2 regions of the Pararhizobium sp. LjRoot238 genome follow, and region 2 is predicted to be linked to the other one. Evidence: riboswitches for the same ligand, from Rfam matches in the RefSeq annotation. Region 2 holds a riboswitch; the other holds the start of a gene.
The links. Region 2 has a riboswitch for cobalamin ahead of ACSQ3F_RS13695 (CbtB domain-containing protein). Riboswitches for the same ligand answer to the same signal wherever they lie in the genome.
Positions count from the first base shown of each region.

Region 1 (4,665 bases), 460 kb from region 2:
GCAGGCGGCCAATGCGATCGCGTCCTGCGCGGAAGGCTATTCCTTCCCCACCAACCTGGACCGCGATCCGCCGCTCGGCGGCCTGGCGCCGAAGACGCAGGCGCAGTTGATGCATGAGGCGCTGGCTGGCGGATGGGAGGCGGAGGCTTTCGCCGAAGCACTTGCGGCACAGGCGGAGAAGAAACTGAGCTGACGTCAGCACGCCAAATCTTTAAAACTTCCGTCCGGTTTCCGGGCGGAAGTTTTCGGTGTCATCAATGTCTAAAATGGAGGAAACGGAATGAGCAACGATTATGGCCGCCTTGACGGCAAGATCGCGATTGTGACCGGCGGTACGCAAGGATTGGGAGCGACGATCGCGGCGCTGTTTGCCGAACGGGGTGCCGCTGGCATCGTCATCTGTGGTCGCAATGCCGCGAAAGGGGAGGTCAAGGCGGCCGAGATCGGTAAGGCCGCGGGGACCAAGGTGGTGTACGTACAGGCCGATCTCGGAGAGGTGGAGGACGCGCGCAAGGTGGTCGCGGCCTGTGACGCACAGTTCGGCCGTGTCGATGCGCTGGTGAATGCGGCTGCGATTACCGATCGCGGCACCATCCTCGATACAACACCGGAGTTGTTCGACCGCATGTTCGCCGTCAACGTGCGCGCGCCGTTCTTCCTGATGCAGGAGGCGATCAAGGTGATGCGCCGGGAAAAGACAGAGGGGACGATCGTCAATATCGGCTCGATGTCGGCCAAGGCCGGGCAGCCGTTCATCTCAGCCTATTGCGCCTCCAAGGGTGCGCTGGAAACGCTGACCAAGAACACGGCCTATGCGGTGCTGCGCAACCGCATCCGCGTCAACGGGCTCAACATCGGCTGGATGGCGTCGGAAGGTGAGGATCGCATCCAGCGCGAGTTTCATGGCGCCGCGAGCGACTGGCTGGAGGAGGCGGCAGCGAGCCAGCCGTTCGGCCGGTTGGTTGATCCGGCCGAGGTGGCACGCGCCTGTGCCTATCTTTCGTCGGCGGAATCCGGCCTTATGACGGGATCGGTCATCTGCTTCGACCAGTCGATCTGGGGCGCCTATGACGGTTCTCCGCATCCGGTCACTGCCCTGTAAGAGAACAGGCGGGCCGCTTGCATTCGGCGGCCCGCTGTGCCTTTATCGGTTTGGTTCAGGTGCCCGCGAAAGCGGGAGAATCGGGAATCCGGTGAAAATCCGGGACGTGCCCAACGCTGTGACGGGGACGGCTTTGCTTTAATGAATTTCTGAGTATTTTCAGAATTCTGCCACTGAGTCCTCATGTGATTTGGGAAGGCGGCAAGGCCGGTTGATCCGCAGTCAGAAGACCGGCCTGACGAGATAGACCAGCCCCGCGCGGACGGCGGGAGGTTTCGCATTGTTGGGGATCAAACGATGCAAACGGAACCGCAAGACCGCCTTGTCAGGGCGGAAGCATTTTCACCGGACGAGCGCGCCGCCGTCTACCGCGCCATCGAGACCCGCCGCGACGTGCGGGATCAGTTCCTTCCAACGCCTCTGCCGGACGAACTGGTCGCACGGCTTCTCGCCGCCGCCCACAGCGCGCCCTCCGTCGGTTTCATGCAGCCGTGGAATTTCATTGTCGTGCGGGACGAAGACCGGCGCCAAAAGGTGTTCGAAGCCTTTCAGCAGGCCAACGAGGAGGCGGCGCTGATGTTCGATGGCGCCGCGCGCGATACGTATCGCTCGCTTAAACTGGAAGGCATCCGCAAGGCGCCGGTGAGCCTCTGCATCACCTGCGATCCGACCCGCGCCGGCAAGGTCGTTCTCGGCCGGACGCACAATCCGCGTATGGATGCGTTTTCGACGGTCTGCGCCGTGCAGAACTTGTGGCTTGCCGCGCGGGCGGAAGGCGTCGGCGTCGGCTGGGTGAGCATTTTCCACGAGCGCGACGTCAAGGCAGTTCTCGGCATACCCGATCACATCGAGATCATCGCCTGGCTTTGCCTTGGCTACGTCGATCAGCTCTATGCGGAACCCGAACTGGCCGTCAAAGGCTGGCGGCAGCGACTGGCGCTCGATGAACTGGTCTTTGCTGACGCCTGGGGTGTCAAGCCGGCGAGCTAGAGACATTGATCAATTGGTCTGTTGCTGCTGGTATCCGGGGCCTGTCGGATGTTTCAGGTCGATCGACGATTCCTGAGAGGGCAGGAAGCTCGGTCCGACAACGCGCACCTTGCTGTTCTGCGGATCGTAGGGGCGGTCTGCAACGGCAGTCTTTGCCTGCGTCTTGTCGGCCTTGCGCGGTTTGATCTCAAGAATGCCGCTGCCATCGTCCGGCGTACTCTGGTTCGTGGCGGTCTGGCGGGCAGGCGCACAACCGCATTGGCCGGGCTGGCTGCGGTCACGCGTCTTATAGGCGAAAGCCGTGGGCAGTTCTATATAGGGCTCGCCTGTGGAGGCCGAGACCATCTGATCGGTCTCTTCGGTCGCAAGCGCATGGTAATAGAGCGCCGTTTCCGCACCCGGGCATCGGCGTTGGCAAGCCTCGGCATCGCGCTGGAAATCGGCGGGCGTAGCGCTGGACGAGATCGGGAAGAAGGCACCGTCGCAGGTGCGGACGCACAGCGTACGCAGGCTGCCGCCATAGTCAGCGCCCGGCAGGGTGAAATCGGATACATCGGCACTGCCGCGCAAGGCCGGCTCGCTTTCGCTGATCGGCGGCAGATCCTTCAGGATGTTGCGATGCGTTTCCGGCTCTTCGGCCGCGGCCCGCAGGATCTCCTCCTCCTCCTCGGCGCAGCGATTGACGTAGAGAGCGGCCATGATCCGGCGGCGGCTGATTTCGCTGTCGCCACCGGAGACAAGATATTCGCGGCGGGTCTTCAGCGTTTCGAGTTTGATTTCCATCTGCGAGATTTCGCTGTCGAGGGCCGCGCAGGCCTGCTCGTTCGGATCGCCGACGATGATGACGCTGCCGGAACTGCATCCCAGGCGCCGCCGGTCGGCGCGCGCCCTGCGCAGATCAAGGTTCTGCCGTGCGATTGCGCCGGTGTAGTCGCGCAGATTGGCGTTGGAGGCGACGATCTTCGGCAGGTTCGACAGGCGCGCACTCAGCCGTTCGCACACCGTCGCGGCGTCGGCAGTGGCCGTCATGACCATGAGAAGCGGAGCGATAAGCGCCGCGAAGCGAACCGAACGGAAAATCAATGTTTTCTCTCGTCTGAGCGAACCGGCACTCTATCGGGCGTGGCGGATTATTGCCGCGCTCCAAGCCATGTGCCTATCATACCGCCATTCGAAAGAGGCGCAACGCAGTCCGCTTGCCAGCGTTAACGCGAGCCCGGGAAATTCCACCGATGTGGCCGGAGAGCCGCGGTCGCGGCCCTCCGGAAGCCGACGTTAGGCGGCGCGGGCGGTTTCGAGCGACATCGGCGTTTCCAGGACCGGTCCGCCGATTTGAGCGACGGCTTTCATCGTTTCCAGCAGTTCGGTCGTTACTTCCCAGGCGACGGCGACCGCATAGACCGAACCGATGCGCTGCGGTTCGCCGATGCGCTCGCCGGGGCAACCCATGCGGCGGAACATCCGCTCGAGGAAGACATCCGTCACGGTGACGATATGGCTGAGGCCGGAGGACAGTCCGAGTTCGCCGACGCCGCACATCAGTTCCGCGGCGGCGATCGTCACCTGATTGGAGCCGCGATCCTGCGAAATCTCCGGATCAATGCAGAAACGGCTCGACTCCCACACCGAGGCATCGCGAACCTCCGGATTATCCCCGAGCAGAATGGGGAAGGTATCGTCGAGCATGTTGGGCCCAAGCGTCGGAAGCAGCCGCAGAGAGCCGCGCAGGCGGCCGGTCTGGTCGGAGTAGGACAGCACATAGAGGGGATTGGCGTCGTCGTAGTGGTCGATCTCCCAATCGCCGTGGACCGATACATCCCATTTCAACAGATCGTGGAAGACGCGCTTGCGCAGCCGGAACATGGCGTCGATATCCTGGGGATACTGTTTGCGGCTGTTGCGGTTGAAGATCCTGATCATTTTTTTGCTCCTGTAATCTCGAATGCGAGGAGCAAATGTTGTCAGTGATCGGCAATCGGCAAAACTGTCGGTAGTGACAGGTTTCGAGTGCACGTCGACTGTGATGAAATCCAGTGCGTCCTTTCGGACGCACTGAGTTGGCGATTCCGGCACTGGAAATGGATTGGGGCGTCCTAGACGAAGCTGCTTCGGCGGGGTCAGAAAGTCGGGATGAGATCACGCCGGACGGCCTGGGCGACGGCCTGCGTGTTGGATACGACGTTCAGCTTGCGGCGGGCATTGGTCATGAAGAAGCGGACGGTGCGCTCGGAAATGCCGAGGATGGTGCCGATTTCCCAGTAGCTCTTGCCGGCCGCTGCCCAGCCAAGCACTTCGGTCTCCCGATGGGTCAGTGTCTTGTTGCCATGCTCAGAGAGGTGGATCCTGCTGTCGTTTTCCAGAAGGGATGCATGAAAAAGATTGGCGAGCAGTTGGAAATCACGCAGATGACAACGCCTGTAGGCCGGCCATTCCTCGGGCGGGACATCGGCATGGATCGCTAAAAAAGCCAGCCGGCGCGTCGGCGCGGCAAGCGGCAGCGTGATGCCATCGACGCCAAGTCCATGATGGGCGGCCGCGGAAAAGAGTGGTTCGCTTTCGGGGTAAGGTTTGCG
Region 1 covers NZ_CAXUPP020000001.1:3,273,510-3,278,174, forward strand. Annotated here, with positions in the region: gene ACSQ3F_RS15880 (phytanoyl-CoA dioxygenase family protein) at 1-193, shown strand, start outside; gene ACSQ3F_RS15885 (SDR family oxidoreductase) at 281-1,102, shown strand; cobalamin riboswitch at 1,143-1,355, shown strand; gene bluB (5,6-dimethylbenzimidazole synthase) at 1,400-2,092, shown strand; gene ACSQ3F_RS15895 (DUF2865 domain-containing protein) at 2,102-3,127, opposite strand; gene ACSQ3F_RS15900 (acyl-homoserine-lactone synthase) at 3,368-4,012, opposite strand; gene ACSQ3F_RS15905 (autoinducer binding domain-containing protein) at 4,210-4,665, opposite strand, start outside.
Region 1: linked by a shared signal. The riboswitch ahead of bluB (5,6-dimethylbenzimidazole synthase) and the one ahead of ACSQ3F_RS13695 (CbtB domain-containing protein) in region 2 are both predicted to bind cobalamin.

Region 2 (4,665 bases):
ACCCAGATACCGACGGTTGGCCGGCCTCTCCCTGGAAAGAGGATGCGCAAGCGGCCATGGCCTGGCAGGCGCAGCGATTTCCGCAGGTTGCCGCCTCACTTGCCGGCGACGACGCGGATTTTTCGTTGGTGACTGACATATGGCGCAAAGACAGTGCCGAGATCGCCGATCTCTTGGACTATCAAGGCCGGTTTGCGGCAGGAATGGATGACCGCACGAAGGGCGCTCATCTGGTCGCCTTCTGCAGCCACCAACTCAGCATCGCTGCCGGTGCCCTCTATCTGAGGACCGGGCTGGTGCCGGATCTCGATCCGGGAAGCCTCGCTATCCGTTTTGAACCGTATGCTCCGAAAAACGCGGGCGAGATTACGCTGGTCTGCCCATCCGATGCCCGCCGCTTTCATTTTCGCTTTCGCAAGTTTCGCCAAGGCCGTGACAGTGCATCCCTGTTTCACGGCAGCTTCGTTGCCAGCCTTGCGCCGGTCGTCGAAACGGTGAAGGCCCGTACCGGTTTGTCGTCGGTTGCGCAATGGCGGCTGGCTGCCGACGGCATTGCCGGCGCGTTTCTCGAAATCGGCGCGGCATCGGCGCAAGAGGAGCGAGCGATGGCTTCGGCGCTCGCTATCGTCAACACGGAAGGCTCGCCGCTCTGTTCAAGCGCATTGCGCTATCAAAAGATCGCCTCGATCGTGAGTGGCGTGCCAGTCGAGCGCATTTTTCGCCTGCGAAGCGGCTGCTGCCTGTATTACCGAACGGATGGCGGGACCTTTTGCGATGTCTGCGTGCTTCTCGACGAGGAGACACAAAAAAGCCGCCTGCGCACTCATCTCGAACGCGCAGGCGGCTGATGTTGCAAGCTGGTTCGTTATGCAGATTTCAGGAAGCGCTCGTTGAAATAACCCGAGACAAGGCCGAGCACGATCCACGAGGCAAGGGCGGTCGCCAGCGCGGCAACGGCGAATTCGGCGCCGAGAACGGCCGGAACCGGGCTCGAAATATCCGCAGGCTGCGGCGCGCCGTAGATATGCGGCGCGGCGATCGCCACAAGGCCGGCGATTTTCGCGACGATTTCGGGGCGCAGCGCAAGCAGATACAGGCCTGCTCCGGAGAGCAAGACCGTCGCCATCCACCATATCTGCCGGTCGTGCAGGTCGGCCGCCGGAAAGCCGGGCAATTCCGGCGGCAGTCCGATTGCGGGTAGCATGTGGACCGCCAGCCAACCGCAAGCGCCCCAGAGGACGCCGTTGCGAAGCGTGATTGGATAGCCGATCAGCAAGCTGATACCGGTCAGCAACAGGCTGAAACCTGTGCCGGTTACGAGATTGGCGAGCAAGGTTCCTGAAAACCGGCTCATGCCAAACATGATGCCGCCTTCGTCTTCATGCTCGCCCTCATGGGCGTAAGCCGGCGTGATCGGAGAAAATGCCGCAAGTAGTTCGCCGATCGCGGATGTCTTCTCCAGTGACGAATGCTGTTGCTGTTGATCCTCGGTGCCGGCGGGCTGTTCCGCGGCAGGCTCCTTGCCTTCATATTCTTCGGCGTGAAGGATGATCGGAACGACCCGCGCAGTCTGCGCCACCGTCGTAAAGACACCCGCAATCAGTCCAGCCACCAACGCGGCCAGAAGCGTTTTGACAATCATTTCGATACTCCCAGGTTCAAGCGGAGCGGCTGCGCGTCAGCCCTCTCCGGCTTGCTGTGTTTGAAATCCCCACGGCAAATGCCGCCCGGTGCCGCAGCACGGGCGCATGAACCGTCGAAGCGTGGTTTCATCGAAACCCGCGTTCTGCTGTCGGATCGAATGCGAAAAGCGCGCAGCTTCCCACATCAGCCGATCAATGGCAGGGGAAACCGTAGGAGTGGCGAACGTCGTGCGCGGTATCGTGCAGCACGGCGGAATTGGCGAGACCGGCGCCGAAAACCAGGAACCCGCCGATCAGAAGGGCGAGGATACCGGCGGTGATGCGGTCGTTGAGGGAGAGCGGAATGCTCGAAACTGTAGACGTAGCCATGACAACCTCCGTGATGGCGCGTGGGAAATTTCCCACCAATTGGGCACCATGCCCTTCATCAACCGGCAGGTTTCCTGGCTCGCGGCGTCAGGTGCTTGGCACCAGTGAGCCTGTCTCGCCTTCCCAAGGTGCGGGCCAAGGCCCGCGCCGCAGTGGCTTTTGCCGGATCGACCGGCATGACAAACTCTGACCGCTCTACAGTCGCGGGGTCGGCCGTGATTGAGATGCCCAGCATGGGTCCATCCGTCACGTTCCCATTTACTCCCCGGAAGCGTTCGCTTCCAAGGAACCAATTGATCCGACGATGATTATGATGTCCCCTGGCTCATGTCAATTCGACGATGCGACCCGCGATGCCGCTTTGCCGTCGCGATTGCCGAAGTTCGCTCGTAGGTCTATCCTTCTGAATTGGGGAGCAAAGTGCGCCGGTCGAGGCCGTCTACTTTAAATAACACTGAATGGTTGCTTGTATTTCTGGTTACATTTCGCGTTTTGCGAAGGAAATAGTTCTTTAGGAACCTTGCGGCAGAATACCGCGCGCGTCTATTTGCGAAGAATCATTCACAGAGAAAACAATGAAAACGGCGAGGTCCGAACAGGAATTTCAGAATATTCTTCGGAGGCTGGAGCTCGCGCTCGATGCCTCCCGGATCGGCGTATGGGAACACGATACGCAGACGGATGAAGTCGTCTGGGATAAGCAGATGCACCGGCTCTATGGAACCGGCAAGACAAACAAGCGCGTCAAGGCGGCGGTGTGGGCCAAGGCGATCCATCCTGATGACCGGGAGCAGGCAGAGGCGGATTTCGCCGATGCCATCAAAGGCAAGGGCATCTATTCGTCGGAGTATCGTATTGTTCTGCCAAACGGCAAACTTCGATATCTCCGGTCGAGGGCGCATTGCTTCGAGCAGGACGGAAATATCACGTTCATCGGCGTCGAATGGGACGTGACGGCGGACGTGCTGCTCAATCGGGAACTGCAGCGCCAGAAAGCCATTGCCGAAAAGCGCGCAGTTGCTCTCGAGGCGAGCGCCCGGCGGATCGAACATGCGGCCGAACACGACTACCTGACCGGGCTACCGAACCGCCGCTTCTTCGATCGCCGATTGGCCGAACTTTCAGAGGATGCGGGGCTCGACAAGTTGGCGATCCTCTACATCGGTCTCGACCGGTTCAAGCAGATCAACGACACGGCCGGTCACTCCGTGGGTGACAATGTGCTGAAATCCGCGGCCAGCCGGATTGTCGCCGCATTGCCAAATAGCGCCTTCGTCACCCGCATAGGCGGCGACGAATTTGCGGTTCTGATCGCCAATTTCGACTCCATCGAAGATTTGAAGACGGTCGCCGAGCGGCTGGCCCAGCAGCTGAAGCAATCGATATGGCACAATGACGAAGTGCTGCGCACCGGTGCGTCGATCGGCCTGGCGTCCGCCAGCGGTAGAAACATCGCCAATCTGCTGGCCGAAGCCGATATCGCCCTTCATCGCGCCAAGAAACTTGGCCGGGGCAGGGTGGAGGTGTTCTCGGCGCAACTCAAGGCGCAGCTCAACAACGAGCGCCGCGTTGCCAAGCAATTTGCGCGCGGCCTGGAAAAGGGAGAGTTTGTTCCCTTTTACCAGGCGCAGGTCGATGCGCGCACGCGCCGTATCGTCGGCTTGGAGGCTTTGGCGCGCTGGCGCCATCCGAAACGCGGGCTTCTGTTGCCGGGTGAATTCCTCACCGTCGCGGGAAATCTTGGCATGCTGGACGACCTGGATGCTGCAATTCTGAAAGCGGCGTTGAAAGACCGGCGCGCCTGGATGCGGCAGGGCGTGCTCGTTCCACGGATCGCGGTGAATGTCTCGGCGGCGCGGCTGTCCGATCCGCTTTTGATTGACGACTTGCAGCAACTGGACGTCGAGGCGGATACGCTGTCATTCGAGTTGCTGGAGACGATCTTTCTGGACGACAGCGAGGAAGGCGTGCTTTCCAATGTTGCTGCGCTGAAGGGTATGGGCATCGACATCGAGATCGACGACTTCGGTTCCGGACACGCCTCGATCATCGGGCTGACGAAGGTGAAACCGCGGCGGCTGAAGATCGACCGGCGGCTGGTATTTCCGATCACCACGTCGCGCGAACAGAAGCGGCTGTTGCGGTCGATCGTTGATATCGCCAAGGCGCTCGACATCGAAGTGGTGGCCGAAGGGGTCGAGACGCTGGAGCATGCCAAGCTTCTGACGCGCCTCGGCTGCGATGTTCTGCAGGGCTACGCGATCGCCTATCCGGTCTCGGGGCCCGAGATGCTGGCCAGGTTGATAGAAACGCAAAACAAGGAACTTGCCGTCCAGCTTTGATGGCATTTCTGCAGAAGGCATCTACGAAGCCAGCAGGTCCTGCATCACGCCGATAATGCGGCGGTGCTGATGCGCGTGACGCGTGCGGATGCTGGTCGCGGCATAGACTGCCTGCGGAATGGCAGGGGCATCTTCCACAGGGAAGGCAGTACCCTCTTTGGCAAGCTGCGTTGCGGTGCCGCTCATCACGTAGGCGGCGCCACCCAGCGTCTTCAGCAAATCCACGATGGCGATGTTCTGCCCCGAAGCCAGCGGTGCGGCCGACAGATGCGGCAGCGCCAGCCTGTGCGCCCGGTCGAAGGCGGGGGAGT
Region 2 covers NZ_CAXUPP020000001.1:2,812,192-2,816,856, forward strand. Annotated here, with positions in the region: gene ACSQ3F_RS13685 ((2Fe-2S)-binding protein) at 1-848, shown strand, start outside; gene ACSQ3F_RS13690 (CbtA family protein) at 866-1,642, opposite strand; gene ACSQ3F_RS13695 (CbtB domain-containing protein) at 1,836-2,012, opposite strand; cobalamin riboswitch at 2,060-2,321, opposite strand; gene ACSQ3F_RS13700 (bifunctional diguanylate cyclase/phosphodiesterase) at 2,588-4,354, shown strand; gene ACSQ3F_RS13705 (LysR family transcriptional regulator) at 4,376-4,665, opposite strand, start outside.